DNA from 3 places in the Halovibrio sp. HP20-59 genome. Region 1 is predicted to be linked to each of the others. Evidence: predicted binding sites of a transcription regulator. Region 1 holds the regulator's gene; each other region holds the start of a gene.
What was found. Region 1 encodes LexA, which represses DNA repair genes until DNA is damaged. Its sites were predicted from a motif close to TACTGTNTANNTANACAGTA; they were not measured.
Positions count from the first base shown of each region.

Region 2: the regulator LexA is predicted to act here: its motif matches at 4,150-4,169, upstream of RZA33_RS15685 (PA0069 family radical SAM protein).
Region 3: the regulator LexA is predicted to act here: its motif matches at 2,519-2,538, upstream of recN (DNA repair protein RecN).

Region 1 is NZ_JAWJUW020000020.1:36,637-47,067, reverse strand. Features, by position in the region: gene RZA33_RS17050 (uracil-xanthine permease family protein) at 1-297, shown strand, start outside; gene mobB (molybdopterin-guanine dinucleotide biosynthesis protein B) at 352-900, shown strand; gene moaC (cyclic pyranopterin monophosphate synthase MoaC) at 995-1,792, shown strand; gene moaE (molybdopterin synthase catalytic subunit MoaE) at 1,799-2,272, shown strand; gene RZA33_RS17030 (ribonuclease J) at 2,217-3,851, opposite strand; gene purU (formyltetrahydrofolate deformylase) at 4,099-4,953, shown strand; gene RZA33_RS17020 (energy-coupling factor ABC transporter permease) at 4,978-5,649, shown strand; gene lexA (transcriptional repressor LexA) at 5,685-6,365, opposite strand; gene RZA33_RS17010 (TetR/AcrR family transcriptional regulator) at 6,634-7,311, shown strand; gene RZA33_RS17005 (L,D-transpeptidase) at 7,289-7,825, shown strand; gene nagZ (beta-N-acetylhexosaminidase) at 7,889-8,917, shown strand; gene RZA33_RS16995 (hypoxanthine-guanine phosphoribosyltransferase) at 8,987-9,565, shown strand; gene RZA33_RS16990 (pyruvate, water dikinase regulatory protein) at 9,587-10,420, opposite strand.
Region 2 is NZ_JAWJUW020000016.1:20,719-31,149, reverse strand. Features, by position in the region: gene ctaD (cytochrome c oxidase subunit I) at 1-147, shown strand, start outside; gene RZA33_RS15700 (hypothetical protein) at 152-508, shown strand; gene RZA33_RS15695 (cation-translocating P-type ATPase) at 556-2,700, shown strand; gene RZA33_RS15690 (winged helix-turn-helix domain-containing protein) at 2,697-2,996, opposite strand; gene RZA33_RS15685 (PA0069 family radical SAM protein) at 3,038-4,123, opposite strand; gene RZA33_RS15680 (DUF4160 domain-containing protein) at 4,342-4,611, shown strand; gene RZA33_RS15675 (DUF2442 domain-containing protein) at 4,605-5,144, shown strand; gene RZA33_RS15670 (GNAT family protein) at 5,141-5,611, shown strand; gene RZA33_RS15665 (DUF6429 family protein) at 5,795-6,025, shown strand; gene RZA33_RS15660 (HPP family protein) at 6,193-6,675, opposite strand; gene RZA33_RS15655 (TetR/AcrR family transcriptional regulator) at 6,796-7,374, shown strand; gene pgi (glucose-6-phosphate isomerase) at 7,667-9,334, opposite strand; gene RZA33_RS15645 (PTS fructose-like transporter subunit IIB) at 9,574-10,431, opposite strand, start outside.
Region 3 is NZ_JAWJUW020000018.1:4,843-15,273, forward strand. Features, by position in the region: gene RZA33_RS16315 (outer membrane protein assembly factor BamE) at 1-118, opposite strand, end outside; gene fur (ferric iron uptake transcriptional regulator) at 191-643, shown strand; gene recN (DNA repair protein RecN) at 798-2,471, opposite strand; gene grpE (nucleotide exchange factor GrpE) at 2,671-3,312, shown strand; gene dnaK (molecular chaperone DnaK) at 3,455-5,389, shown strand; gene dnaJ (molecular chaperone DnaJ) at 5,504-6,655, shown strand; gene RZA33_RS16345 (DMT family transporter) at 6,760-7,659, shown strand; gene RZA33_RS16350 (ABC transporter ATP-binding protein) at 7,637-8,008, opposite strand; gene RZA33_RS16355 (DUF2218 domain-containing protein) at 8,217-8,498, shown strand; gene dapB (4-hydroxy-tetrahydrodipicolinate reductase) at 8,668-9,474, shown strand; gene carA (glutamine-hydrolyzing carbamoyl-phosphate synthase small subunit) at 9,857-10,431, shown strand, end outside.

The DNA of each region.
Region 1 (10,431 bases):
CTTGCGTTTGTCTCTAAACTGGGCGCGCTGCTGCAAACCATTCCCGCACCGGTGATGGGGGGCATTATGACGCTGCTATTTGGTTCTATCGCGGTGGTCGGTATGAACACTCTGGTGCGCGCAGGGCAATCACTGACCGCGCCGCGCAATCTGGTCGTGGTGTCACTAATATTGGTTTTTGGCATAGGCGGTATGCAGTTTGGCGGTGGTCAGTTTACCCTGCAAGGTGTCAGCTTGGCTGCCCTGGTCGGGATTGCGTTGAACTGGCTATTACCCAGAGAGCAAGAGGGCGAGTAACCTTTTGAGGCTGCAGTACGCGTCGCTTGGAGCGTCAATAGGAGTATCAGTAGTATGACTAATCAATTAAGTGCCGCTTTTCCCGTGCTAGGGATTGCTGCCTGGAGCGGCACCGGCAAAACGACGCTGTTAGAGAAGCTGCTGCCGCGTTTGCGTGAGTATGGCTTAAACGTTGCCGTGATTAAGCATGCGCATCACTCATTCGAGGTGGATAAGCCCGGTAAAGATAGTTACAAGCTGCGCCGCGCTGGTGCTGCGCCGGTACTGGTGGCTTCCCATCAGCGATTTGCGCTGATGCAGGAAACGCCTGACCAAGCCGAGCCGGATTTAGCGCAGCTACTTACCTTTATGGCACCGCACAAGCCGGACCTGGTGATTGTTGAAGGCTTTAAAGCCTGGCCGATTCCCAAGCTGGTGCTTTACCGAGATGGGATTGGCGATGCGACTATCTTAACAGGGCCATGGATTGAGGCCGTCGCGCTCAGTGCGCCACCGCCTTGTGACTTGGCGATATCAGTGGCCCAGTTAAACCTTGACGATAGCGAATCGATTGTCCACTGGATAAAGGCCTGGGTAAGTACACAAAGCGGTGCGCTGATTTAAAATGTTTAGTTTACAAGCTACCTGTCTTTAAAAACTGTTTTTAAAAAAACCTGTCTTTAAAAGAAATCAGCCTTCAAACAGGAACGGTAACCACATGCAATTAACCCACCTTAACACCCGTGGCGAAGCCAATATGGTGGATGTCGGCGATAAGCAGGAAACACGTCGCGAAGCAGTCGCTTCGGGGCGCATATTCATGCAACCAGAAACGCTGAAATTGCTTAGCGACGGTGAATTACCCAAAGGCGATGTGCTTGCTACGGCGCGTATCGCGGGTATTCAGGCGGCAAAGCGCACCCACGAACTGATTCCTCTCTGCCACGCTTTGGCGCTCTCAAAAGTATCGGTTGAGTTTGAAATCGACGTCGTTGAAAGCTGCATTAATGTCACGTCATTATGCCGCTTAAACGGTCGTACCGGGGTAGAAATGGAAGCACTTACCGCGGTTTCGGTTGCCTGTTTAACGCTTTACGATATGTGCAAAGCGGTCGATAAAAATATGCACATTGAGGCTATACAGCTTGATAGTAAGCACGGTGGACAGCGCGGCGATTACCAGCGTCTTAACGCGCATACGCCCATTGTGACGGGCGAAGGCGTAGCGGGGGAGGTGAGTTTAGGCCAGCGCTGTTCCTCACCTTGCGTACGCGTCAAATTTTTAGCCGAACTGCGCGAGCGGGTAGGTGAAAGTGAGGCGGTGGTGAGTTTGGACCAGCTGGCCAGCCGCGATATTAGCGGATTGAAAGCGGCGCTGTCGGCCCGCGATGAGCGATTTAAGCAATTAACCGACCAGCGTACGCTATGCGCGATTAACCAAGTAATGGCAAACGATGACGCGTTAGTGACCGATGACGACGAGGTGGCGTTTTTCCCACCGGTCACTGGGGGGTAAAGGTGGATGGCAAGTGTGGATATTAAAGTTGCAATTCAAGCTGCGCCTTTTGCAATGGCGTACGGCTATGATGATGCATTGGCGGGGCGCAGCGATATCGGGGCGGTCGTCAGCTTTACCGGTCTGGTGCGCGATTTTAATGAAACGCCCGAGGTGACGGGGTTGACCCTGGAACACTATCCGGGCATGACAGAACGCACGCTGACTGAAATTGGTGAACAGGCGTGGCAGCGCTGGTCGCTGCAGGCGGTGCGTATTATCCACCGTGTCGGTTATTTGGCACCGGGCGATCCTATTGTGCGCGTACTAGTTGCCAGCGCCCATCGTCGTGAGGCGTTCGAAGCCTGCGATTTTATTATGGATTTTCTGAAAACGCAGGCACCTTTCTGGAAGAAAGAGCACTCTACCCAAGGCGAGTATTGGGTCAAGGAACGCCACTCCGATCAGCAGGACGCGGCGCGCTGGCGTTATCCAAGCTGACATCCTCAGGCATTTCGGCGGCCATAATCTGTAGGTGAACGTCGGGCAGGTGCTGCATATGTTCCGCTAACCAGTGAATCAAGCGGGGCTGTAACGCATGACGCAGGTCGGCAAGGGTATCGGCGGTAATCTCCCCAAGCTGATCATCCAGCCAGTCGCTAAAGCTGTCTTCATCCAGTGGGCTAGCCCCGGAGGAATCCAGCATTAAACGGCCTATACGTGCCCAACCAGTGTCCGTTGCGGTCACTGGCAGCGCTAAGTATAAGCTGCCGCGGCGAGCGGTGGTGATGCTGCTTTCTAACCCCGGATGGGGCACCACGCTGTTCTGGGCGACGATGCAGGGGGGCTGCGGATAGCGTGCTTCGCAGCGCAGGCCATGACTATCGAAGCTCAGCAAATCACCATTGACCGGCGCTAACGGCGCCTGGATATCCATTTGCTGAGCAATCGCCTGATGGGCTTGCTGATGACGCGCCTCTCCATGAACAGGCATAAGGTGCTTCGGCTTGACCCATTGATAGAGTTTAATCAACTCTTCCCGTGCAGGGTGTCCGGTGGCATGCAGCTCGGGGTGATTGGCTTCGTCATAGAGTTGAACACCCAAGTGAGCTAAACGTCTTTTGAGTTGTTCAATCGGTCGTTCATTACCTGGAATGGCTTTGGCCGAGAAAATAACGTTATCGCCAGGCTGTAGATCCACAAACGGATGGCTGCCCTGGGCGAGACGTTGCAGTGCTGCCCGAGGCTCCCCCTGGCTGCCGGTAGCGATAATCACGACCTCATCCGGGGGTAAATAACCCAGGTCTTGATTAGGCACCAGTGGGGGTAAATCATCCATATAGCCAAGCCCCCGCGCTACGCTGACCATGCGCTCCATAGAACGGCCCATTAAACTGATCCGCCGCCCACATTGCTGGGCAGCGCGACCAATGGCAAGCACCCGCGCCAGGTTGCTGGCAAAGCAAGACACGACGACGCGGCCCTTGCAGCGGGCAAGGGTTTTAGCCAGTGCCCTGGCGACATCCCCCTCGCTGCCGGAGTGACCGGGAATAGGCGCGTTAGTGGAGTCGCCAACTAATAAATCGATTGGCGCTAGCGCTCGGAATTGAGCGGCACCCATCGGCGTGCCGATCAGCGGCTCTGGGTCGAGTTTCCAATCGCCGGTGTGTAAAACGCGGTATCCGCCGACCATCATCATCAAGGCACAGCTTTCAGGAATCGAGTGAGTTAGCAACAAGTAGCGGAGCGTGAACGGGCCACTCTCAAGCGCTTCGCCGGGTTCAATGACCTGAATGGCGTCGCTGCTCAGTTGATGCTCGGCAAATTTTAGCCGCAACAAGCCAGCTGCCAGCGGGGTGGCATAAATCGGGCAGTTCCACATCGGCCATAGCCAGGCAACCGCGCCAATGTGGTCTTCGTGACCGTGGGTGATAAACAGTGCTTTAGGTATAATATCCAGCGCTTTTGGGGTATCCAGATTGGGTACCTGAAGCGGCGAATTGGGAAGATCCTGACGAATCATCATGCCGCAGTCGACGGCGATCCAGTGATCATCATACCCATAGAGCGTTAGATTCATACCTATCTCACCGCATCCCCCTAGCGGCAGCAAGCGCAGCGGTGGTCGACGACGGGGACGAATTTGAACGCGTGGTGAATACATTAGTTATGAAAAGCCTAAAAAGTAGTCTTTCAACTATACGGAAGGCAGGAGCGGCTAACAATCATCCTTGGCCTTCCGTTACACTAGCCGCCTCGTTTACCTCCTTAGTCGCTGATTCGTGGTTTTTCGTACGTAGCGTTGCAATAGATCAAGAGTAGCTAACATGTCGCATTATTATCGTTTAGTCGTGTCCTGCCCTGACCGGGTGGGCATTGTTGCCAGCGTATCGAGTTTTATTGCCCAGCAGGGCGGCTCCATTACCGAAGCAAGCCAACATTCTGATTTAGAAACCGGCTGCTTTTTTATGCGCTATGAAATTTTAGCGGATTCGGTAGGCATGTCGGTAGAGGAGCTGCGTGCTGCGTTTGAGCCCGTGGCCAGCGAGTTCAATATGCAGTGGGCGCTGGTAGATACCCAATCGCGCCGGCGTGTGGTGCTTATGGTGTCTCGTGAGTCGCACTGCCTGGTCGATTTGCTTTACCGCTGGCAGGCTGGCGAGTTGGACTGCGATATTGTCGGTGTTATCTCCAACCATGATGATATGCGCTCGCTCACCGAGTGGTACGGCATTCCTTACCACCATGTGCCGGTTAACCCCAACGATAAGCAGGCGTCGTTTGCCCAGGTGCAGGCTGAAATCGATAACGCGCGCGCCGATTGCGTTGTGCTGGCGCGCTATATGCAAATTCTACCGCCCGAACTATGCGCGCGTTATGCGGGTAAGGTGATCAATATTCACCACAGCTTTTTGCCCTCATTTGCTGGCGCCAAGCCCTATCATCAGGCCTATCAGCGCGGCGTTAAACTGATCGGAGCTACTTGCCACTACGTGACCGAGGAGCTCGACGCTGGGCCGATCATTGAGCAGGATATCCATCGCGTTAGCCACTGTCATACGCCTACCGATTTAGTGCGCTTTGGGCGTGATGTCGAAAAAGCTGTTCTGGCTCGGGGCTTGCGCTGGCATTTGCAAGATCGCGTACTGGTTCACGGCAATAAAACGGTTGTTTTCAGCTAACGCTCTTAAATCAGAGAGGCCGCCATGTCATTTGCGCAAAGCGTGTTGGCGCCCTGGGCGCTGCTACTGACGTCGCTATTCTCATTAGTGGTCATGACATGGGTGCTTTGGCGGCGGCCTTGGCAGGTATTGATTGAAGATACAGCGCTTCAACACCGCTGGTTAGGTGCCACACTGGCGGTGGTCTTGATGTGGCAGTTACGCGCTCAGGCGGTCGACTGGCTAACGTTGCATCTTGTTTTCACCGTGTTGATGACTTTGGTCTTTAAGGTGCCGTTAGCCCTGGTGAGTAATCTGTTGATTAATGTGGCCATGGTGGTGATTGGTCGCAACGAATGGATATTGCTGGGGGCCAACGTGCTGGTAACGGGCATTGTCCCTGCTGCTGTGATTGGCGTTGTATGGCGGCTGGTAGATCGCCGCCTGCCGGATAATTTGATGGTGTTTCTATTCGCCTGTGGTTTTTTCGGTGCAGCGCTGGCAACGCTGGGAGGAGGGCTGGCGGCGGTGCTGTTGATTATCGTCGCAGGGACTGATCCTGAAGCGATCTATCTGGCCCAGGAATATGCGCGCTTTTTACCGTTACTAATGCCCTCAGAAGCGTTTATTACCGGCATGCTGTTGAGCATTTTGTTAGTTTACCATCCGGACTGGGTGGCCACCTTTAATGACCACCGCTATATCGACTCGCAATAGCATTGGAGCAAGCGCCAGGCGCTGCCGTCTGCGGCTCAGCCCAACGCCTGGCCATTGCCGCCGCGAATAACTCCTACGCCGACACCCTCGATATCAAGCGACTGTGAGCGAAGGTCGATTTTGATCGGATCGAATTCGGGGTTTTCCGCATACAATGTCACCTGGTGCCCCTGGCGTTTGAAGCGTTTAACGGTGACTTCATCGTCTAAGCGGGCCACAACGATTTGTCCGTCGCGTACTCGTTCCGTGCGGTGAACCGCCAGCAAGTCACCTTCTAAAATGCCGATATCCTTCATGGATAAACCCCGCACACGCAGCAGGTAGTCGGCTTTTGGGGTGAAGTACTCGGCTGGCAAAGGGCAGTAGCGATCAATATGCTCAGCGGCCAAAATGGGGCTTCCTGCCGCCACTTCGCCAATCACCGGGAGTCCAGTATGAGACGGCGCCTCAAGGTTGGCGGGTACGCTGCTGGCAGCGGTATCCAGAGTTTCCTGTGGTTCTTGGTTGGGCAAACGAATGCCGCGTGATGTGTTGCGGATAATACGAATAACGCCCTTACGCTCCAGCGCGCGCAGGTGCTCCTCGGCGGCATTGGGCGAGCGGAAACCCAGCGCCATGGCAATCTCAGCCCGTGTCGGCGGGTAGCCAAATTCACCCATGGTTTTAACAATAAAATCAAATACGTGCTGTTGGCGAGCGGTTAGCGGACGCGACATACCAGACTCCAGAAAAGTGAATAAACGATAACAAGAAAAATGGCAACTTAGTCGATAAGTGGTTAAGTATACAGTATGTTCCTCTATCCAGTATATGCACTATTGATGGCCAAATTTCGATCTCTGAATGATTCGACTAATCGTTTGAAACTGTTCATTTGCTAATGTATAGCCAATTATTTTGCTAACAAATCAAGCGTTGAGCCAACCAACGTTATAGATTAGTATTTTGAAACGTTTTAAACACCTGTTTCCCCCGGAGAGCGCAATGGCTCAATCTGATACAGTGATACGTATTCTCGATACCGCTGAAGTGCTGTTTGCTGAGCGCGGTTTTGCAGAAACCTCGTTGCGCAACATTACCAGCAAAGCGCGCGTTAACTTAGCCGCTGTGAATTATCATTTTGGTTCAAAGAAAGCGCTCATTCAGGCTGTTTTTTCACGTTATCTAGACCCCTTTACCCAACGTTTTCACACCGCGCTTGACGACCTTGAAACCCAGCATGCCGGGCGCGTTATCCCTTTAGAAACCCTGCTTGAAACCATGGCGACCACCGTTCTGGCAGTGCCCGCCGAGCGCAATAGCCTAAAAGTATTCATGCGTCTGCTGGGGTTAGCCTACAGTCAGGCTCAGGGGCATTTAAGGCGCCATATTCAACAAGAATATGGCGGCGTGTTTACGCGCTTCACCGAACTGGTGCGCAAAGCCACACCCGACCTACCCGACGTAGAACGCTTTTGGCGACTACACTTTATGTTAGGCACGGTGATTTTTACCTTGTCGGGGCTTGATGCACTGCGTGATATTGCCGAAAAGGATTATCACGAACAGGTTAGCGTGCGAGATTTAGTCAGGCGGCTGCGCCCAGTCGTAGTGGCCGCCATGAATGCGCCGTTACCGCTCTCAATAGAAGAAGGAAATCATGCGAACGCCCAGGCTAGCTGAACTCCCTCCCACTGAAAATATTTGGTTGGAAATAGACACTGCCCAACAACAGCTACGCTGCTGGCAGGGCGTTACAGTGCGCTATGAATGTCCAATATCTTCAGGTTCAGCAGGGGTTGGGGAACTCAATGGCAGCGGCAAGACTCCCCACGGTTGGCACTATGTGCGCGCTGCAATTGGTCACGGTTTGCCGGAAAACGCGGTGTTTCGTGGCCGACGCTGGACGGGCGAAGTGTTTAACGCCGCATTAGCCGAGGCTCACCCTGAGCGCGATTGGATTTTGACCCGCATCCTGTGGCTGTGCGGGCTGGAAAAGAGCGTCAACCGGGGAGGTCAGGTTGATTCTCAGCGGCGCTATATTTACCTTCATGGCACACCGCCTGATCAACCCATGGGGGTAGCTGCCTCTCATGGCTGTATCCGTTTACGAAACAGTGATCTGTTAACTATCTTTGCGTTAGCGTTGCCCGGTACCTCCGTTTGGTTGCACGGCGGTCGGCAGAGCTTTGATTAATCAGTTTTTGACACTGCTGGACGATCGTCTAGAATCTTCCTCCCTTTGCTTGGACCTATCACGATGACTCAACCGTTAGGCCCGGTCATGCTTGACCTAGAAGGCCCCAAATTGACGGCTGCAGAAAAACGCTTGCTGCTTGAACCCACGGTAGGCGGGGTGATTTTGTTTGCCCGCAATGTCGAAAATGGCTATCAGGTACGCAAGTTGTGTAGCGACATTCGCCGTGTACGTGCTGATCTATTGTTGGCGGTAGACCAAGAAGGCGGGCGTGTTCAGCGCATTAAAGAGGGCTTAACGCGTCTTCCGCCAATGGCGCGTATCGGTGAGAGTTATCGCGCTAACCCTGACGATGGCCTGGCACTGGCAAAAGACGCTGGCTGGCTGCTGGGAATGGAGATGGCCGCCTGCGGGCTGGATTTAAGTTTTGCTCCGGTGTTGGATGTGGAAAGTGGCCTATCCAGCGTTATTGGCGACCGCAGTTTTAGCAGCGACCCACAGCATGTGGCCAAGCTGGGTAGCGCTTTTATTGACGGCCTTCACGATGCGGGTATGGCTGCAGTGGGCAAACATTTCCCAGGCCATGGTGGAGTGGCTGCCGACTCTCACGTTTCAATGCCGGTAGATGACCGATCGCTAGAGGTGATTAAAAAGCACGATCTTGTGCCTTTTGCCCACTTAGCCGGACAATTGGAAGGCGTCATGCCGGCCCATGTTATTTACAGCGCCTTTGACTCGCGACCCGCGGGGTTCTCACCTAGCTGGTTGGGGATGTTACGTGAGTCGCTAGGGTTTAAGGGTTGTGTGTTTTCTGACGACTTAAGTATGGCTGGCGCTCATGAGGCCGGTGAGCCCAGGGAGCGCGCTCGCGCTGCCTTAGCTGCTGGCTGCGATATGCTGCTGGTATGTAATGATCGAAAAGCCGCGCTTGACGTGATGGACGCATGCCAGGGGATCAGCACTAAGCGTCCGGCTAAATTACGCTATGGCCGTGCCCGGCCCGACTTGGATGCGCTGAGCGCGCTCGGTCGTTGGCGTCGCGCCCACGCTAAGCTTGAAGCGTTGGCGAATAACCCAAAGCCAAATCGCTAATGAAATACGCCACCTAAATTGAGATGAGCCAAGATTATTAAGGCTTTTAACCCGCCGTGGAGTTGGTAGATGTCAACGTTGGATAAGCAAACATTAGCGTCATTAGACTCAATGCGCGAGTTAATGGATAACGCCGACTGCCTAATTTCTCAGCAGGAGGTAGAGCGGGCGCTTGATCGCATGGCGGAAGCCATCACCCATGATTTAGGCGATAAACTGCCGGTTTTTTACTGCGTGATGAACGGAGGGTTGATTACCACCGGGCATCTGCTCACCCGATTGGGCTTTCCGCTGGAAGTGGATTATTTACACGCGACGCGTTACCGCAACGAGCTGCGAGGAGGCGAGCTGTTTTGGCGCGTCTCACCAGAGGTGCCGATGGCTGGCCGCCACGTGGTCATTGTCGATGACATCCTGGATGAAGGGGCAACGCTAGCGGCCATTTTGGCTTACTGTAAAGAAGCCCAAGCTGCCAGCGTTACCACAGCGGTGCTGGTGGATAAGCAGCACAGTCGCAAAGCAGTGCCGGGTCTTAAAGCCGACTACTGCAGTCTAGAAGTTGCTGACCGCTATGTGTTTGGCTTTGGCATGGACTACAAAGGCTACTGGCGCAATGCACCGGGTATTTTTGCCCCCAAGGGTATGTAATGTAACCCAGCAACTTCAGGGCTAGCGGGGAGAAAAACGCCTGGCTAGCCCGGTTTCGGCAATCATGCGTGTGGAAATTTCTTCCACAGAGAAGCGCGTCGCATCAATAAACGGGATATGCATAGTGCGGTAAAGTGACTCTGCTTGTTCGACCTCCTGCAGGCACTGGTCCATTGAGCTATAGCGACTGTTGGGGCGCCGTTCGTTACGAATAGCGGCTAAACGACGTGCATCAATGGTCAAGCCAAACAGCTTGTGGCGATGCGGCGCTAGGGCCTTGGGTAGCTTTAGCATGCCGTCTTCATCTAAATCATCCTCAGTCAACGGGTAGTTGGCTGCTCGAATGCCGAATTGCAGAGCTAAATACAGTGAGGTTGGCGTTTTGCCACAGCGCGAAACGCCGACCAGGATGATATCGGCTTTATCGTATTGATGAGTACGTGCGCCGTCGTCGTTATCCAGCGCGAAGTGCACCGAATGGATACGATCCATGTACACATCGTCACTGCCAATCGAGTGAGTCCGCCCCACGCTATACGACGAGTGGGTATCCAATTCTTGTTCCAACGGCTCCAGGAAGGTCGAGAAAATATCAACTTTGAAGCCCGACGCCTGACGGATAACGTTGCGAATTTGCTGGTCGACAATAGTGTCGATAATGATCGGCCGATGTCCGTCGCGATTCGCCGTCGCTTCGATGATTTCAGCTAATGCTTGGGCTTTATCCAGCGTATCGATATAAGGCTTGGTCAGCATATCGATTTCAACGTCGCTGAACTGGGCCAGTAGGCTTCGACCTAAGCTTTCCGCCGTAATACCGGTGCCATCAGAAATAAAAAACGCCGTACGCTTCATAACGAAATCCA
Region 2 (10,431 bases), on a different contig from region 1:
CAGGGCCTGCGGGTAGGTTATGGCTATGTGGGTGCCCATGCGCCTTTCGAACCCGCCGTGGTTGCCCAGTGGTGGCGCTATAATCTGGTGACGTTTTGGATACTCGTGGGCGCGCTTGCGGTGTTGCCTCGCGTGATAGGGAGCTAAGCTAATGTCCATCACGATGCAGCGTTTAAATCTCACCCATCCCTTACATTTCGTCATTGGCTTAACGCTATGGTGTATCTGGTTCGTGGCCGTTTACGGCGGGCACGCAGTCGCCTGCTCAGTGGCGCCACCTGCTCCCGAGCAGGGCATCTTCACCCTGGTGAACGCTATGCTGCTTGTGGTCAGTATCGCGGCGATTGCGTTACTGGCAGCGTTAACGGTGGGCTGTTGCCGCATGGCCAAACGTCATGAAGGGCGACTGCGCTTTAATGCCACGGTTTCTGCCGGGCTGTATCTTTTCTCTACCTTAGGCGTTGTGTTTGCGGCAATGCCGATTATGGGCATTCCGCCTTGCCTGTAAGCGATGCCTTTAGCAAAGAGGATGAGCAGCTCTATACCCTACACGGTATGTGGTGCACCAGCTGTGCCCTGGCCGTGGAAGGCTCTCTAAAGCGGCTTGAAGGCGTGCGTGAGGTTAGCGTCCACTACCCAAGCGCGACGCTCTGCATCAGTGGCATGCCTTCCTTAATTCAGCTCTCTACTCTTGCCCCCAAGATTAGACGCCTGGGCTATCGGTTGACAGAACTTGAGCCGGTGGCGGATGCCCATGGGCGTTTAGAAGAGGAGAGCCGCTACCTGACGCTGAGGCTGATGGTCGGTTCGCTGTTAGGCATGTGGACGATGCTCGCTTCACTATTGATATATGCGGGTGCATTGCCTTCGGAGCGGGTTGAGTTGGTGGTTGCGTGGGTGTCGGGGGCATTTTCCCTGCCTGTGGTGCTGTTCGCAGGGGTACCGTTTTACCGGGCCGGATGGCGCACGCTGCTCGCCAAGCGCCCCGGTATGGATGTGCTGGTTAGCCTTGGCGTTATTGGTGCTGTGATGGTTTCGGCTTGGCTGTTATGGCGCGGCTCTAGCGAGGTCTATTTCGACACGGCGGTGATGCTTATTGTGCTTTTACTCGTTGGTCGACTGGTGGAAACGCTGTGCCGTCACCGCGGGCTAAAAGCGCTTGATGCTCTGGCGCTGCCAAATGATGACATTACGGTTTGGCAGAACGGGCGCTGGGGATCGGTTCCTGTGGATGAAGTGACGAAGGGTACGCGCGTCAAGCTAGCGCCCGGTAAGTTGATAGCCCTTGATGGGATTCTGGAAATCCCCGGTTGGATCGATACTGCCTCGCTGACCGGCGAAAGCCTGCCGCGCCACTTTTATGCCGGACAGAAGGTCTACGCGGGCTACCGCTACTTGGGGACAACGCCGCTGGTCATGCAGGTGAGTGCAGGCGTAGGCAAGCGGCGACTGGATCAGCTATGTGACGAAATGCGCCGCTATCAGGCCAAAAAAGGTGAATTACAGAAGCTGGCTGACCGTTTTGCCGCTTGGCTAAGCCCGCTAGCCCTAGTGCTAGCGATGATAACGCTGCCCGTTGCGCTGCTATTTGGGCTGGGCTGGGAGGAAGCCTTTGTGCGCGCACTTTCGGTGTTAGTGGTTGCTTGCCCCTGCGCCGTGGGGCTTGCGGTGCCGCTGGCAAGTCTTGCCGGTAGCGGCCAGGCCATGCAGCAGGGTGTTGCGCTACGCGACCCGGCAGCGCTCGAAACCCTGGCACACATTCGCTCGGTAGCGTTGGATAAAACCGGCACCTTAACCACTGGCAGCCATACGGTGCTGCACTGGCAGGCACGGGAAGGCGTTGATGAGTACACCTTGCAGCGCAAGCTCAGGGCCGCTGTTGCTGGCAGCGAACACCCTTTGGCACAAGCGTTAGCGCGTTGGTCGAACCGTCAAGACAATCATCACCCTGAGAAATGCCTGCAGGTTAACGACACCCCAGGGGAAGGCCGCCGCGTGCAACTTAACAGCGGTGAGTGGCTGATAGTCGGTAGCGCTAGTTGGCTAACCAAACAGCAGGTTGTGCTGCCAGACCAAGAGGAAGACACAACGCTGGCCTTTGCTTCTCAAGTGATGGTGGCTGATGGTACAGGCTGGTTAGCCACGCTCTACCTTACTGATCAACCGGTGGAAGACGCTGAAAAAAGTGTGAAACATCTGCTAGATGCAGGGTATGTGGTGGCAATGATCAGCGGTGATCGGCAGGGGGCAGTTAGTTGGTTAGGTGAGCAGATAGGCCTTGCCCGTGAAGCTTGCTATGCTCAGCGCTCGCCTGAATCCAAAGCGCGGCTTTTGCAAGGGTTGCCATCGCCAACGCTCTACGTGGGGGATGGCTTAAACGATACCTTGAGTTTGGCCGCGGCCGATGTGGGCATCGCACCACTGAGTGCCAGCGAAGCTGCCCGGGAGGGTGCTTCCGCACAGCTAATGACGCCGGGGATCGGTGGTGTCGTGAAACTGCTCAGCATTGCTAAACGTGCGCGGCGCATCATGGTTCAGAATCTGCTCTTTTCGGCGCTCTACAACACCCTGGCTCTCGGGCTTGTGGTGCTGATGGCGATCCCCCCGCTAGTGGCGGTGCTCGCCATGGCGGCAAGCTCGCTGACGGTAACCCTTAACGCTGCACGGCTGGCATGGGCAGAACCGGATGAAAATGACTAAATAGTATAGCCGAGCGCCTGTTTAAGCTGCTCGGCGTGTGTAGCCACCCAGCGCGGGTCAATCGCTCCCCAATCTCGTATCTGGTAGCGGCCAATGTTGTGGCGCTCGCCGTCATCTTTCGTAAAGACACACTCAATATCCAGCTCGGCAAGGGAGGCGATCGTATCCTGGGCGGTGCGCCGCGGCATGCCGGTGGCCTCGATGAGTGCGGGCACGCTGGCAACGCCTTGTTCGATCAAATGGGCGACGTATAAACGGCGGTAAAAACTCGATTTGGTTTTGCTTATAGCAGGCATTCGGCTTCCTTTGCAGCTGATTTATGCGCGTGCTGCTTAGCTTAAATGAATAAATCCTGCTGCGCTCGTGGTGGGCGAAAATCCCGGGTGTTCAAACCCTGCTCGGTACGCTCCTGCATGTTCCACTGGCGGCTTGCGCGGGCAAAGCGTTGGGCAATTAAATCGGCAAATACCCCTTCACCGCGAAAGCGCTTACCAAACTTGGCATCGTACGCTTTACCGCCACGGCACTGACGCATTAGGCTCATTACTTTCGCAGCGCGCTCCGGGTAGTGGGCTTCTAACCACGCTTCAAACAGCGGCGCCACTTCATAGGGCAAACGCAGCAGCATCCAGGCGGCGGTTCTCGCCCCTGCACGGCTGGCGGCTTCCAAGAGTTTTTCGATTTCATGATCAGTTAACCCCGGAATAACCGGCGAAATCAGTGCACCCACTGGAATACCCGCGGTATTCAGTTCACGAATCGCCCGCAAGCGCGCCTGAGGCGATGCCGCCCGTGGCTCTAAGGTACGTTTCAAATTGGCATCCAGGCTGGTCAAACTGACAAACACGCGCACCAGCCGGTGTTCGGCCATCTCCGCCAGGAGTTCCAAATCGCGCAGCACTAAGGTGCTTTTAGTCACCAGCGTTACCGGATGGCGACACTCCAGGAGCAGCTCCAGCAAGCGGCGGGTGGTCTGGTAGGTGGCCTCTAGCGGCTGATAGCAGTCGGTGTTGCCGGAAAGGTTGATCGGGCGGCACACGTAATTAGGGTGGCACAGCTCTTCGGTTAACCGCTCTACCAATCCACTGCGGGCAATCAGTTTGGTTTCAAAATCCAGCCCTGGCGATAAGTCCCAGTAGGCATGTGAGGGTCGGGCATAGCAGTAGACGCAGCCATGCTCACAGCCACGATAAGGGTTCAGCGAGCGATCAAAAGGTAAGTCCGGCGAGCGATTCCACGACAAAGCACTTTTGCTTACCTCCTCACGCACTTCGGTGGCGATGGTCGTCTTCGCCTCCTCCCGCCACCAGCCGTCATCTTCCGCCACACTACGGGTAGGCGCAAAACGGTTGTGAGGGTCGTAAGTTGCCCCGCGACCCTTGCGCACGGCTGAAACACTAGACGTTTGATCGGGCGTCGCCATTTGCCACCTCTGACTTGTATAAAAATAAATGGTTATATATACAGTATATGGCGTTTGTTTAAAGGCGCAAGGCAGGCCCGCTTAAGCAAGCCTTTGTGAATATCGTCGTTACCGATTTGCTGGCGCTTATTATGGATGAGGTGGGAGGATGATGATTATTTTGTCTCTTTTAAGATACGGTGCTATTCTGTCTTCAGGGTGTAATTCAAGAGGTGCTCATGCCAGAGATTGATGCTCTGCTAGGGCTTTCATTTTGTATGTATTTTTTTGATAACAAGCAGCACAAGCTTCCCCATGTACACGTGAAATATGGTGGCTATGAATTGATAATCGCTATTGAGTCAAGTAAGTGCTTAGAGGGATATTTGCCCAGTAAGCAACGTAAGCGGGCTGAAAACCACATTGCCGAGCATCGTGAGCAGCTAATGCATATGTGGCAGAAAGCAGTAAATGGTGAAAATCCAGGCAAGTTAGGTGACGTATGTTAAAGATCATTGATGTGGATTTGGTTGGGCCATATAAGCTTGAACTGGTTTTTAGCGATGGTTTTCATGGCGTTGCTGATCTATCAGACTATTTTAGCAAGGCACCCTTTTCAGCAATTAAAGACTTCCAAAAGTTCTCACTAACCGCGGATGGGGCGCTCAACTGGCGTGGCAACGAGCTTTCTGCGAGCACCCTACGTGCAGTGACAAAAGGCGTGCAAAAAACAGCAGCTCTTAGCTTCAACGTGCAGGAAATGGAGGATGTCATTAAGCAAGCTTCTTGGGACTCTATGCAGGAAGGGCGCCCCGACATTCTGCAGGCTGCCATTCGCTCTTATGTGGAGCAGTTTGGGCATAGCCAAGTCATTGCCAAAGCAGGTATCAAAAGCCGTACCAGCGCCTATCGTTCCCTAAAGCCACAAACGACACCCAATTTCGCCACTTTAGTTCAGTTGGGACATGCGGTTATTGAGCTAGCGAAAGAAAGTGCAAATGAGCGTTCTGAAATCCCCTGTAAAGCGGTGATAATTCGATGATCAAGCTAGAAAAACTGAATACTTCGGATACCGCTGAGGTGGGCAATATCACAGTGCGCGATGATCAAGAAAAGTTTGTGGGAACCGCTAAGGGGTTTCTCGCTGATAAAAATGAGGCTACCCATCTATATTTGATTAAACACAATGATCAGCTGATAGGGTGCTTCAAAATCGATATAGCCTACGCTGATGAATATGATTTTTGCACTGAAGGTAGCATAGGCCTACGCACGTTTCTCATTGACGCCAAGCAACAGGGCAGAGGACTCGGGACGTCGGCGGTAAAAGCGCTGTTTCCCTATCTAAAAGAAAACTATGCGAACTACCCTCGACTCTATCTAACCGTGAACTGTAAGAACCCAGCGGCATACACCTGTTACCAGAAGGCGGGCTTTCATGAGACAGGTGAGCACTACTTGGGTGGGGCTGCGGGGCCTCAACATATTATGTATTGGGACATCCAATGATATGACCGTTCATCCCGGCGGTAGTGAATCTGTTCTGGCTATTTGGCAGGCTTTAACAATCGGTTGCACTATGACTATTTTTCCTCCGCTTTGGGGCTCCAACCTGACGGATGAGTCGGGCGTAAGCTATCGAAAAGGACAGTATGAGCGCTGTGAATAAGGCGGATCACCTGAGGATGAGCTATGGAGATTGATGAAGAGAAAATAGACGAGGCCGTACTAGCTTTGCTGTATCTGACTTTGCATGATGGCGGTCGGGCTTGGAAATCCTTTGACTGGGATGCCATGAATAGGCTTCACGAAAAAGGGTTCATTGAGAACCCCGTTGGAAAGGCAAAGTCTATCCTGTTCACTGAGGATGGCCTGAAAGAGTCAGAGCGTCTATTTCAAAAACTATTCAGTAAGGGCGCTTGAAATTATGTGCTGGCCTTTGTTTGCTGAGGCAGCAATAAACAGGCTATGCCTCAGATGAAAAGCAGGCGCTTAGCGAAGCAGCTGCACTGGCAGTGATGTTATGAGTCGTTAATCCGTTTCTACTAATTAAATGCCAATCGACATTCAATGCATTTAAGCCCATTACCCTATAGCCATTGCCTGGGGTATTGTTGCCCAGAAATAAATCGATGATACACGTAGCCGAAACCCACCGTCAGTATGGCCCCGGACGCTACAGGTGTGATTAAGAAGTGCCAGCTCTCACCCGCCAGCATAATCAATAAAGGGTTAGCTCCAGCAGGCGGATGGATGGTATTGGTAAGCATCATAGCTACTATCGATAACCCAACCGCCAGACCTAGCGTCCATTCATGCACACCAAAAAAATGCGCCACAATAAGGCCTAAAGATGCTGTTATTAAGTGACCCGCAACAACATTGCGTGGTTGTGCTAATGGGCTGGTGGGTAATCCAAACAGTATTACCATGGTTGCGCCGAATGGCGCCATTAACCATAAAGCTTCGCTGTGTGAACTTATAAAGCTAAGTGCCGTTATGCAGCCGGTAGCACCTATGCCTGCTAGAAGAGCTGTCTTTTGTTGAACAGGGAAAATCTGCGCAATCTTCATGAAGCAACCTCATGGTAAAAGCTGGAGTAGTGGAGACCGATCTGTCTACCCTGATCATGGTAGACAGATCGGTCTCCAGGCGTCAATATGTTCTAGACAAAATCAATGTGAGGTTTCAGCGTGGAGAGAAGAGAGCAGTTGGTCTCGGTCGCCTTTGGACTATTTTACCGTTATGGGGTGCATGCTATTGGCATCAACCGAGTCATCGCTGACTCAGGCGTGGCAAAGAAAACGCTCTACACTTATTTTTCCAGTAAAGAAGCCTTGGTTGCTGCGACGGTGGATTATCGTGATTCTCAGTTTTTTTCTTGGATCGAAGGACGAACCCAGCGTGCATCTGATGGTCAGGGCGCGATTTATGCTTTGTTCGATGCGCTTGATGATTGGTTTAATGAGAGGGAAAAGCTGATACATGCTTTCCATGGTTGTTATTTCATCAATGTGAGTGCTGAATTCAGCGATTTAAGCCATCCCATTCACCAACAATGCGCTAGCCACAAAAGAGCAATGCTTGGTTTGATAAGACTATATGTTTCGCGGTTATTCTCGGATGACAAAACGGTGACTATGCTGTCGGAAGCCATAGCAGTTTTAAAAGAAGGAGCGACCATCCAGGCCCATGTTATGGGAGATTTGAAAGCAGCTGTAAAAGCTAAGGTCATCGTTACAGAGTTGTTGACAACTAGACTAGGGCATTAGTCCGGACTAGTGATAGATAGTTGACTCACAACGTCTACTCCATTCCATAGCGATATACTTACTGATTTTGCTGAATAAGAAACGCAATCCCATGACAACGGCACAGGATGAACAGAGGAGCATGAAGCCTAACGTCCCCTTAGCTAGGCTTGGCTATGCGGGATGTGCCTGCTTGCTGCCCGAGGTGCAGACCATTTTGGCTGGCATCGCAGTCTGCGGCCAGGAATCTAAAAACGCCTTGGCTTCATAAAGCCAAAGCGTTCCTTTTCTATTGATTTACCAACCTATCCGTTCAACGCTTCTTGCGTGATGGCTTTTTCTCGGCATTGGCCGGCGTGCTTTCCTCTTCGCCGTTGCCACCGTTGGGGAAGTGAGCACGCACCAGCTCCAGCAGGCCTTGAGTGGAGGTGTCGAAGTCAGCGGCGTTGGTGTCGATGCGTTCGCTGATCTCACCGGCGATGCGCTTGCCGAGCTGTACGCCCCACTGGTCAAAGGAGTTGATGTTCCAGATTACCCCTTGCACGAATACCTTGTGCTCGTAGAGCGCAATCAGCGCGCCCAGGTTTTTTGGCGTTAGCTCATCCAGCAGTAGGGTGCTTGAAGGGCGGTTGCCGGGGCAACTGTAGGGGTCGTGCTGGCTTAGCTCTTTGCTATCGCCTTGGCTGCCTTCCATAAAGGCGTTGGCTTGGGCGAGCATATTGGTCAGTAGGGCGAAGTGGTGGTCTTCCACGCCGGGCTCGGGCTTGAGCGAGGCGATAAAGTCGATGGGCACGTAGCGGGTGCCCTGGTGCAGTAGCTGGAAGAAGGCGTGCTGGCCATTGGAGCCGGTTTGCCCCCATACAATCGGGCCGGTTTTGTAGTTCACCGGGTGGCCGAAAATATCCACCGACTTACCGTTTGACTCCATATCCAGCTGCTGCAAAAACGAAGGCAGTTGGTTCAGCGCCTGGTCGTAAGGCACGATGGCTTGGGTCTCAGCGCCAATAAAGTTGATGTACCAAATACCAATCAGTGCCATCAGCACGGGCATGTTTTGCGAGAAGGGCGCGTTGATGAAATGGTTATCCATCTCATGAGCGCCTTCCAGCAGCTCAATAAAGCCTTCGAAGCCAATCGAAAGCGCAATCGGCAGCCCGATGGACGACCACATGGAGTAGCGTCCACCCACCCAGGCCCAGAACTCGAATACGTTCTCTTCACGAATGCCGAACTCCATGGCCGCTTTGCGGTTGGTAGAGGCGGCAATAAAGTGCGCGCCCACATCGGCGTCTTCGCCAGCGTTCTCCAGGAACCAGCGCCGCGCGGTTTTGGCGTTTAGCAGTGTCTCCTGTGTAGAGAAGGTCTTGGTAGAGACGATAAACAGCGTAGTGGCTGGGTCAAGGCGCGAGAGCACCTTCTGAATATGAGTGCCGTCCACGTTGGAGACGAAGTGGAAGTGCAGCTCCGGGTGGCGGTATTTGAGCAGCGCACGCACCGCCATGTTGGGGCCAAGATCCGAGCCGCCAATGCCGATATTGACCACATCTTTAATGCGTTTGCCGCTGTAGCCTTTCCATTCACCGCTGCGCACCGCTTCCGAGAACAGCTTGATCTGCTCGCGGGTGCGGGTGATCTCCGGCATGACATCTTCGCCGTCCACATAGACTGGCTCATCGCCTAAGTGGCGCAGCGCCGTGTGCAGCACCGGGCGGTTTTCCGTCACGTTGATAATATCGCCGGAGAACATCTGTGCCCGGCGCTGTACAAGTGCGGAGTGGTCGGCTAGCTCAATCAGCTTGGTAAGCACTTCATCGGAGACGTGGTGCTTGGAGTAGTCAAGAAACAGACCGCCCACCCGTAAGCTCATTTTCTCAAAGCGCTGCGGGTCATTGGTGAAGTAGTCACGAATGCGGTCGTTGGCGGTTTTGTCGCGCAGGCGGTCAAGCGCCTGCCAAGTAACACTACGCGTGAGCTGAAACATAGGGCGATCCGTTTGTTATAAATGAGTTGGATGATCAAAAAGTAGGCTATGTAAAAATACTACATAAATAATGACAAAGAGTAGAGGGTACCGATGATGTGAAAAGGGATTAATTGCGGAAAGCGACGTATTTAAAAACGATATGTTTAAAAAACGACCCATTTAAAAGGGCAGGCTTGTTCACCTGCCCTAGTTCTTGCGAAAAGTCTTCTTGCGAAAAGCCTTCTTGCGAAAAGCCGTTAAGCAGCAACGGCTACCTGGGCTGCACCACGCTTGATAAACGCATAGCCTAAACCCGTCACCAATGAGCCAGCGACAATAGCGCCAAGGTAGAGTAGCGCCGGAGTAATGGCGTTGGGAATCAGCAGGACAAAGATGCCGCCGTGAGGCGCCATGAGCTGCGCACCGACCAGCATTGATAGGGCACCAGTGAGTGCGCCGCCCACCATACAGACTGGGATCACGCGAAGCGGGTCTTTGGCGGCGAAAGGTATTGCGCCTTCACTGATAAAGCAAAAGCCCAGTACAAAAGAGGCTTTGCCCGCTTCGCGCTCCGGTGCCGAGAACTTGTTGCTGGCGACAAAGCTGGCAATGCCCATACCAATGGCAGGCACCATCCCCGCTGCCATAATCGCCGCCATAGGGCCGTAGGTTTCTGAAGCCAGCAGTCCCACGCCGAAGGTGTAGGCGGCTTTGTTGACCGGGCCACCCAGATCGAAGCACATCATCGCCCCCAGCAGAATGCCTAGCAGCACCGCGTTGGTGGAGCCCATGGATTCCAAAAAGCTGGTCAGCGCATTAAGCAGCGCTGCGACCGGTTCGCCAATCACGTAGATCATGGTCAGGCCGGTAACCAAGCTGGCAACCAGTGGAATGATCAGGATTGGTTTGAGCGACTCAATGCTAGAGGGCAGTTTGACATAGCGGGTCACCGCTAGGGCCACGTAACCGGCTAAGAAGCCCGCCAAAATACCGCCGATAAAGCCGGAGCCGATATTGGCCGCCAGCATGCCGCCAATCATACCCGGTGCGATGCCGGGACGGTCGGCGATGGAATAGGCGATATAGCCTGCCAGCACTGGAATCATCAGCGCAAA
Region 3 (10,431 bases), on a different contig from region 1:
TTGTCTGGGTGATCAAGTTGCCTTGGGGGATATCGCGCTTGTACACGCCAACGTAGCTGCAGCCGCTAACAACGGTAAGGGCAACGGAAAGCGTGATGATTTGAGTCAATTTTTGCATTTGGGCCTATTCTTCACTATCGTGGTTTCGGTTGATCATACCCGACCTAACCAGTTACTGCGAAGAGCGACCATGGCCGATCAGAACCATGAATTACGCAAAGCCGGTCTAAAAGTGACCCTGCCGCGCGTCAAGATACTGCAGATTCTCGAAAATGTTTCGGGCCAACACCACCTTAGCGCTGAAGAAGTGTATAAAACACTGATTGACGCTGGCGAAGATGTTGGTCTAGCGACTGTCTACCGCGTACTGACTCAGTTCGAGTCAGCAGGCTTGGTCATACGTCATAATTTTGACGGTGGTCATGCGGTATTTGAGATGACCCAAGAGGATCACCATGACCACATGGTGTGCCTTGAAAGCGGCGAAATCATTGAGTTTGTCGATGAAATCATTGAACGTCGTCAGCAAGAAATCGCTGAAGAGCATGGCTACGAACTAGTGGATCATGCCTTGGTGCTTTACGTCCGCCCGCGTGGGTCTGACGTAACCCGGCAAGACAGCGGGCCTACGAATAGAAAGTAAACATCGTGGGTCGCAACAGTAAGCGCTCCTGCACTACCTAGTTGATTTCACTGCCGGTGAAATTGGCTGAGTAGTCAGGAGCGTTTTTGTTGTTTCTAAGCATAACTTTTTTGTTGTACGTATAGCGGTCTGCAAGCGCTGAGAGGCGCTCCCGTCAGTGCGGTGGGCGTTGGCTAGCGTGCAGCATCTCGCGCGCGTGGGCGAGCGTTTGGTCCGAAAGCGTTACACCGCCCAGCATGCGCGCTAGCTCGCTGACGCGGCCTTGTTCATCGAGTAGTGCCATTTGCGTCAGGGTGGTATCGCGTTTCGCCTGTTTCTCGATATGTAAGTGCTGGTGCGCCTGTGCCGCCACCTGGGGCAGGTGGGTTACGGTCATGACTTGGCCGTTTTCGCCCAGCTTGCGCAGGAGCTGCCCGACTATTTCGGCGGTGGCACCTGAGATGCCGACGTCCACTTCGTCAAACACCAAGCTGGGCACCGTCGAATGCGTTGCCGCGACGACTTGGATCGCCAGGCTAATCCGCGATAATTCACCCCCAGAGGCGACTTTGGTCAGCGGGCGTGCGGGTTGCCCGGGGTTGGCGCTAATCAAAAACTGCACGCGATCAAGCCCTTCAGGAGAAGGCGCGTCTTTCGCGGTCACTTCCACTTCAAAGCGCGCTTTGCCCATGGCCAAATAGCCCAGCTGCTGCTGTACCTCTTTGCCCAGGCGTAGCGCGGCTTTTTGGCGTTTATCGCTGAGTTTCTTAGCGGCTTGGCGGTAGCGCTCGCGGTACTCGACCACTTGGGCGCCAAGTGCCTCAAGGTCGTTGCCTCCCTCTTCGAGTTGCGCGACTTCCCGCTGTAAATTGGCATGCAGAGCGCAGAGCTCTTCAGGAGCAACATGGTGCTTGCGAGAAATCCGGTGCACATCGGTCATGCGCTCTTCCACCCAGGCCAGCCTCTCTGGGTCTAATTCGGTGGTGCTCGCGAGGCGGTTAAGCTCGCTGGAGGCCTCTTCGACTTGGATACGCGCATCGCTCAACATGGCGAGCGTATTGGCTAGAGTGCCCTTGTCGCTACCCGGCAGGGCGCTTAGGTGGGCGAACGCTTGGTTGAGTAACGAAAGCGCGCCACCCTCATCGCCAGCGCAGCAGTCGGCGGCAAACTGGGTTTCGCGTAGCGTCTCTTCGGCATGGGCAAGGGTATGCTGTTCTTCTTCCAGCGTGGTCAGTTCGCCTTCTGCCAAACCGAGCTGGTCAAGCTCTTCAACCTGGTAGCGCAACAGCTGACGCTTGGCTTCTACTTCGCTGCCCGCTTCGCTCAGCTTCTTCAATTGACGGCGCGCATTGCGCCACTCGCGAAATGTCTCGGCTAATTGCGTCGCGGTATCGCCAAGCCCGGCGTAATCGTCAAGCAATGTTAGATGGGTCTCTTCGCGCATTAAAGCGTGATGGGCATGTTGCCCATGGACCTGAATCAGCTGTTCGCCGAGTGACTTGAGATCTGAAATGGTCGCCGGGTGGCCGTTAATCCACGCTTTGGAGCGGCCGTTGGCGGTGACGACTCGGCGCAGCAAGCACTCTTCTGCAGGGAGGTCGCGAGCCGCTAACCATTTGGCGGCGGCAGGCAGGTGCTGGATGTCGAAGCGTGCGGAGAGGTGCGTGCGTTCGCGGCCGTGGCGTACGCTGCCGGCATCTGCGCGTTCGCCCAGACATAGCCCAAGGGCGCCTAGCAGGATAGATTTTCCTGCCCCGGTCTCCCCGGTAATCGCGGTCATACCACCGGTCAAGTCGAGTTCTAAATGATCGACGATGGCGAAATCTTGAATAGCGAGCTGAGTGAGCATGGCGCCTCCTGAGGCGGTACGGCACAGAAGCTGGATACTTATCCAATAGTTGTTGTTTTATACAGTAGTTAATAACTCACTTCAATGCGCCCTCTTGAGATGACATTTATGGCCCCCATATAGCGTGGATAGTTAGCTAAAGCCTTATTTTTTGTGCGTCGCCCGGTGTGGCAGCGCCTTATCTTTTTAGGAGCACAACATGGCAAAAGAACCGCAAACTCCGTTGGATGACGAGCTGGCTCGCCAAGAGCAAGAAGCGGATGGCGCCGAGCAGGCGGCTGAGCAAGCCGCAGAAGAGCGCTTGGCAGAAGGTGAGTTAGAAGGCTTGATCAATGACGAAGAGTCGTTAGAAGGCAGCGTAGGCAATCCCGAAGCGGAAGTGCTGGCTGAAAAGGTCGAAGAATTGGAGCAAAGCTTGGCTGAAGCCAAAGATCAGGCATTGCGCGCCGCTGCTGAAGCGCAAAACGTGCGCCGCCGTGCTGAACAAGACGCTGAAAAAGCGCGCAAGTTTGCCTTGGAAAAATTTGTCAAAGAGCTGTTGCCAGTGGTGGATAGCTTGGAAAAAGCGCTTGAGACCATGCAAGAAGGCGCCTCAGAAATTCATCGTGAAGGTGTCTCCATGACCTTGAAGATGCAGCTGGATGTCCTCAATAAGTTTGGGGTTGAAAGCATTGAGCCCCACGGCGAGCCGTTTGACCCTCAAGTGCACGAGGCGATGACCATGGTGCCGAATCCGGACCTGGAGCCAAACACCGTCATGGAAGTGATGCAGAAAGGTTACTTGCTCAATGGACGCTTGGTGCGCCCGGCCATGGTGGTGGTGAGTCAGAAAGCCAGTTAAGCCAATGGCGCACAAGGTGTGAAAAAAGCCTTGAAAAGCTAGCAGCGGCCCCCAAATAAGGGGTAACCCTGCGGGACATCCCGCAAAAAGCTTTAAAAGCTAAATTTTCAGTTTTGTAACAACCGAATTCGAGGTATTTGCTATGGGACGTATTATTGGTATCGATCTGGGCACCACTAACTCTTGTGTGGCCGTGCTCGATGGAGACAGCGCTAAGGTTATTGAAAACGCTGAAGGCGGCCGTACCACGCCTTCCATCATCGCTTACACCGATGATGGTGAAACGTTGGTAGGCCAGGCGGCCAAGCGTCAAGCGGTAACCAATCCCGAAAACACCCTGTACGCCATCAAGCGTCTAATCGGCCGTCGTTTTAAAGACGACGTTGTCCAGAAAGACATTAAAATGGTGCCGTACAAAATCACCGAAGCCGACAACGGCGATGCCTGGGTAGAAGTAAAAGGCAAGAAGATGGCGCCGCCGCAGGTGAGTGCGGAAGTGCTGAAGAAAATGAAAAAGACCGCCGAAGACTACCTCGGCGAAGAAGTGACCGACGCCGTTATTACCGTGCCGGCTTACTTCAACGACAGCCAGCGTCAGGCCACCAAAGACGCCGGTCGCATCGCGGGGCTTGAAGTTAAACGTATTATCAACGAGCCGACCGCTGCTGCACTGGCCTACGGCATGGATAAAACCCGCGGCGACAAAACCATCGCGGTTTATGACCTAGGTGGCGGTACCTTCGATATCTCTATCATCGAAATTGCCGATGTTGATGGCGAAACCCAGTTTGAAGTGTTGGCCACTAACGGTGACACCTTCCTGGGCGGTGAAGATTTCGATCTGGCGTTGATCAACTATCTGGTTGACCAGTTCAAGTCTGACAGCGGCATTGACCTGTCGGGTGACAACTTGGCCATGCAGCGCCTGAAAGAAGCCGCTGAGAAAGCCAAGATCGAGCTATCAAGCGCCCAACAGACCGATGTTAATCTGCCTTATATCACAGCCGATAACACCGGCCCGAAACACCTGAACGTGAAAGTGACCCGTGCCAAGTTGGAATCGCTGGTTGAAGACCTGATCCAACGCTCGCTTGAGCCGTGCAAAGTGGCACTGAAAGACGCTGGCCTGTCCGCGTCTGAAATCGACGAAGTGATCCTGGTCGGTGGTCAGACACGCATGCCGATGGTGCAGAAGAATGCCGCAGACTTCTTCGGTAAAGAAGCGCGCAAAGATGTTAACCCGGACGAAGCGGTAGCCGTTGGTGCTGCGATTCAGGGCGGCGTACTTGGCGGCGACGTTAAAGACGTACTGTTGCTCGACGTGACCCCGCTCACCTTGGGCATCGAAACCCTGGGTGGCGTGATGACGCCGCTGATCGAAAAGAACACCACCATCCCGACCAAGAAGACCCAAACCTTCTCAACCGCGGATGACAACCAAACGGCGGTGACCATCCACGCCGTACAGGGTGAGCGTAAGCAAGTGTCGCAGAACAAGTCGCTGGGTCGTTTTGATCTCGCCGACATTCCGCCCGCACCGCGCGGCGTGCCGCAGATTGAAGTCGCCTTCGATTTGGATGCCAACGGTATCTTGAACGTTTCGGCGAAAGACAAGGCCACTGGCAAAGAGCAGTCGATTGTCATTAAGGCGTCTAGCGGCTTGTCAGAGGAAGAAGTCGAGCAGATGGTGCGCGATGCTGAAGCTCACGCTGAAGAGGACAAAAAGTTCGAAACGCTGGTTCAGCTGCGTAACCAAGCCGATGGCATGATTCACGCCACGCGCAAAACGCTAGAAGAAGCGGGCGATAAAGCCACTGACGACGAAAAGCAGTCGATTGAAACGGCCATCACCGAGCTGGAAGAAGCAGTGAAAAGTGACGATGCCGATGAGATCCAGAAGAAACTGGATACGCTAACCGAAGCCTCTGGTCAGCTAGCTCAGAAAATGTATGCCGAGCAAGCCGAAGCAGCTCAGCAAGAGGGCGGTGAAGGCGCTGAGAGCACAAGCTCCAAGCCGGAAGATGACGTGGTTGACGCCGAGTACGAAGAAGTTAACGACGATCAGAAAAAGCAGTAATTAACCTCTTTCTGCCAAGGAAAGTGGTGACGCGGGAGCTAACTCCCGCGTTGCTGTTTCCGCAGCCGAGACGCCTAAAGTTGAATGCGTAGCTAACCAGGAGGCGTAGGGCCTATGTCCAAACGCGATTATTACGAAGTCCTGGGTGTCGAAAAAGGGGCCGATCAGAAAGAGATCAAAAAGGCCTATCGCCGTCTGGCGCAAAAATTCCACCCTGACCGAAACCCGGACGATAAAACCTCGGCGGAAAAATTCCGCGAAGTGTCCGAAGCCTATGAAGTGCTGAGCGACGGCGAAAAGCGCGCTGCCTATGACCAGTTTGGTCATGCCGGCGTTGATGGCCAAGGTGGCGGCGGCGGTGGTGGTTTCGGTGGCGCCGGTGCTGGCGACTTCAGCGACATTTTCGGCGATGTGTTTGGCGATATCTTTGGCGGAGGCGGCGGTCGCCGTCGTGGGCCTAATTCGCCAGCGCGCGGGTCTGACTTGCGCTATAACCTAGAGCTGGATTTAGAAAGCGCCGTTTCAGGTACTACGGTAGACATCCGCGTGCCGAGGCATATCGAGTGTGACCGTTGCGATGGTGATGGTGCTGAGCCCGGTACCACAAAAGAAGGCTGCCCTACGTGTCACGGCCACGGTCAAGTGCGCATGCAGCAAGGCTTTTTTGCGGTGCAGCAGACTTGCCCCACTTGCCACGGTACCGGCGTACAAATCAAGGTGCCGTGTCACAAGTGCAACGGCGATGGGCGTGTGCGTGAAACGCGGACGCTTTCCGTTAAGATTCCGCCCGGTGTGGATACCGGCGACCGTATCCGCCTGAACGCTGAAGGTGAAAGCGGCGTTAACGGTGGCCCGCCCGGTGATCTTTATGTGCAGGTGGCTATTAAGCCGCACCACATCTTTGAGCGCGACGGTAGGCACCTGCAGTGCGAAGTGCCGATCAATTTTGTTGATGCAGCGCTGGGTGGTGAACTTGAAGTGCCGACACTCGATGGCCGTGTGAAGTTGAAAATTCCGCCGGAAACCCAAACCGGTAAGCTGTTCCGTCTGCGTGGCAAAGGCGTGAAGCCTGTGCGCGGCGGCATGCCGGGTGATCTGCTATGCAAAGTAGTCGTGGAAACACCGGTGAAGCTTAACGACGAGCAGCGCGACCTACTGCGCCAGCTGCAAGAGAGCTTCGACGGTAGCAACAGCCACAGCCACTCGCCGAAGAAAACCGGTTTCTTCGATAGCGTGAAGAGCTTCTTTGAAGACATAAAGTCGTAATATAGCGCTTTAAAGGATGCTTTCAGTGGTACTCTGTTACCTGTAAGTTGACAATAACCCCTTGCTCTGTAAGGGGTTATTTTTTTATAAGGGAATAAGACGTAATGGTGGGTAGCGACGAACGGCTTGGCTTAGGCATCTGGCTACGCGTACTGTCCGGTGCACTGTTTACAGGCATGCTGGTGTGCATTAAAGCCGTGAGTGACGAAGTCCCGGTAGGGCAGTCGGTGTTTTTCCGCTCGCTGTTTGCGCTACTGCCGATTGTCGTTTTCCTTCTGCTGCGGCGAGAGTTCCCCAGGGGGCTGGCCACGCGCCGCCCGCTGGGGCACGTGCTACGTTCTGGGTTGGGGGCGGCGGCGATGTTTGCCTCTTTTGCCGCGGTGGCGCTATTGCCCGTCGCCGAGGCAACCCTGCTCGCCCAGTTGACGCCGGTCTTTATGGCGCTGGGGGGCGTGCTGCTTCTGGGGGAGCGCTTCTCGCTTAATCGCGCGGGCGGCGTGGTGCTGGCGCTTGCCGGGGTCGCAGTGCTGATTTTACCCGGGCTTAATGCCAGTTCGAGTAACGGCCAAGCTGTCGGATACGCGCTAGGAGCGCTGAGTGCGCTGTTAACTGCCGGGGCGCTACTCACTGTCAGGCGGATTTCGCGAACAGAAACGGCGGCCTCAATCGCCTTCTACTTTATCCTGGTGGCTGCGTTGGCCGGGCTGGCAACGCTTCCGCTGGGTTGGGCGGCGCTTACCCAAGTGGAGTTTGCACTTTTAGTGTTATCGGGGTTGTTTGGCGGTGCTGCGCATATCGCGATGACGCTCGCCTTACGCTACGCTGAGGCGTCGCGTTTGGCGCCTTTCGAATATATTGCCTTGGTATGGCCGGTACTCGCTGATTGGGTGCTGTTTGGCATTCCCGTTTCCAGTGGGTTTTTGCTAGCGCTACCGCTGATGTTAAGCGGGGTAGCGCTAGCGGCCATGGAAGGGCGACGGCTTAAACGGCCTCTTCGACAATAAGCTGAGGCCGCCCCTTCGAGCACGACTCAATGCGAGCGGTGACTTTATACACCTGGCGCAGGAGCGCAGGGGTAATCACTTCCGCCGTGGGGCCGCAGGCGATCAGGCGTCCGTTTTCGAGCACCATTGAGGCGTCGGTAAAACGTAGCGCGTGGCCAAGATCATGCAAAGCCACCAGAATCAGCATATTGCGCTCGTCGGCCAGACGGCGCAGCACGGTCAGCAGATTGATCTGACGATTGAGATCGAGCGCTGAAGTAGGTTCATCCAGCATCAATATATCGGGCTCTTGCACCAGCGCTTGTGCGGCGCTGACAAGCTGGCGTTGCCCACCGCTAAGGTTGCCGATGACAGCATGGCGACCGAGTTGCTATTGTAACTGATTATCGTTTGGGTGGCATTACCGTCTTGCGGTGTTTTATAAGCTACCTGCTAGGCTTGTTACGTTGCCTTACGCACTATCGCCATGGTGGCTGGTAGCACGTGTTGGAGTTCGCGGCCTGCTATCGTTGTCGCCTTTTACAGTTAGCAAGTGCTTACGTTGTTGGAGAGTCATTATGCCGTTATCCCGTGCTGAAGTTGTTACGCCTTCTGCCGAGCGTTTGATTAATCGTCTAAGCAAACACTGGGCGCATAAGCTGGAAGTTGAGCAAACTGACCAGCAAACCAAAATCACCTTTCCGACGGGCGCTTGTTTAATGAGCGTTGCGCCCGATATGTTGGTGGTTGCCATCGAAACCCTAGAAGAGGGGCATTTAGATGAGCTCGAAGGCGTGATTGAGCGCCACTTGATTCGCATGGCGGGTGATGAAGAGCTGATAGTTGTTTGGGAGAACTAAATTGTCTGGGAGGACTAATGTTTTGAGAGAGCTAAGTTGTTTAAGAGAGCTAAGCAAAGCCTCTTCGTAAAAAAGAGCAGGGCACCGAATGCCTCGGCGCGTCTGCTATAATCGCAGCAGTTATTGATTCGTCTATTTTTGGCGCCAAGCGCAGAGCACAGGAGTTCGCATGACCCGAATTGCGATTGTGGGGGTGGCTGGTCGTATGGGCCGCACGTTAGTCAATGCTGTCGAGCAAGCAGCTGAGGCGACGCTAGCCGGTGGGATCGTGGAGCCAGGTAGTTCATTGGCCGGTGCTGATATCGGCGAGCTTGCCGGTGTAGGTAAGCGTGGTGTCGTTGCGGTCGATTCACTCGAAGCGATTGTTGACGACTTTGATGTGCTGATTGATTTCACTGCCCCGCAGGTCACTCTGGCGAATCTGGCCTTTTGTGCGCAGCACGGTAAGCGCATTGTGATTGGCACTACCGGGATGAGTGACGACGAGCTCAACCAACTTGATAGCTACCGCGATAAGGTGGCGATGGTGTTTGCGCCTAACATGAGCGTCGGGGTTAATTTGACCCTGAAGCTGCTCGAAACCGCTGCCAAAGCGCTGGGTGATGAAGGTTACGATATTGAAGTCATAGAGTCCCATCATCGTCACAAGGTCGATGCGCCTTCCGGTACGGCAATCAAAATGGGCGAAGTGATTGCCGACAGCCTGGGGCGTAACTTGAAAGATCACGGCGTATTTGAGCGTGTTGGCCAGTGCGGCCCGCGCACTGACAAAGAAATCGGCTTTGCCACCGTTCGTGCGGGGGATATCGTCGGCGAGCACACGGTGATGTTTGCCACCGAAGGCGAGCGCATCGAAATCATTCACAAGGCTTCCAGCCGCATGACCTTTGCCAAAGGTGCCGTACGCGCTGCGCGCTGGGTCGCTGACAAAGATAACGGCCGTTACGACATGCAGGATGTATTGGGACTAGCGTAAGAGCTTGTCTGTCACTACTTGAGCAGGGCGCTAGAGCAACCCTGCCATCAAGGGGTAGTCTTCGGCCAAAAATTCCTGTAACATTCCAAAAATTTTGGCCGGGTGGCATCTTAAAAGGCGCGCTTGTTGCGTTGGTCAGCCCCAAAGCCTGCCCCCTGAGTTTGCTGTTATTAAGTTAATAAGCTAAGCGGCTCTGAAGGGCATCAAACAACAAGCGGGATGAAACCGATTCTTTTTATCGGCTTCGTCCCGCTTTTTTACGGCCCTTATTTTGATGATAAAAGTTTTATCACGATGCGCCGTGAACGATGAAAAAATTGCTGAGCCTGCGCCCCACAGGCTCCCACCAGCATGGGAGAATCTTGTTTTGAATAACCCCGCATTGAGCAAACCCGCCATATTGGCTCTGGAAGATGGCAGCGTGTTCCATGGCACCGCGATTGGCGCGGACGGACTAACAAGCGGTGAAGTGGTGTTCAATACGGCCATGACCGGCTATCAAGAAATCCTCACCGACCCTTCCTATGCCCGCCAAATCGTGACCCTGACCTATCCCCATATCGGCAATACCGGCGTTAACGGCGAAGACGTGGAATCCGCCTCAATTGCCGCGGCGGGCTTGGTGATTCGTGATCTGCCACTCATGGCCAGTAGCTTTCGCTCTGAGCAATCGCTGTCGGACTACCTGAAAAGCCAGAACGTGCTCGGGATTGCCGATATCGATACCCGCCGCCTTACGCGTATTTTGCGCGACAAAGGGGCGCAAAAAGGGGCAATTTTAGCGGGTGCCGATGCAGAAGGGGACGACGCGGTCACGCGGGCGCTGGAAGCCGCCAAGGCATTCCCTGGCCTGAAAGGTATGGATCTGGCCAAAGAAGTGTCGTGCAAAGAGTCCTACGAGTGGTCGGAAGGCGAGTGGGTACTGGGTGCAGGCTACGCTGATGCTTCTAAAAGCGA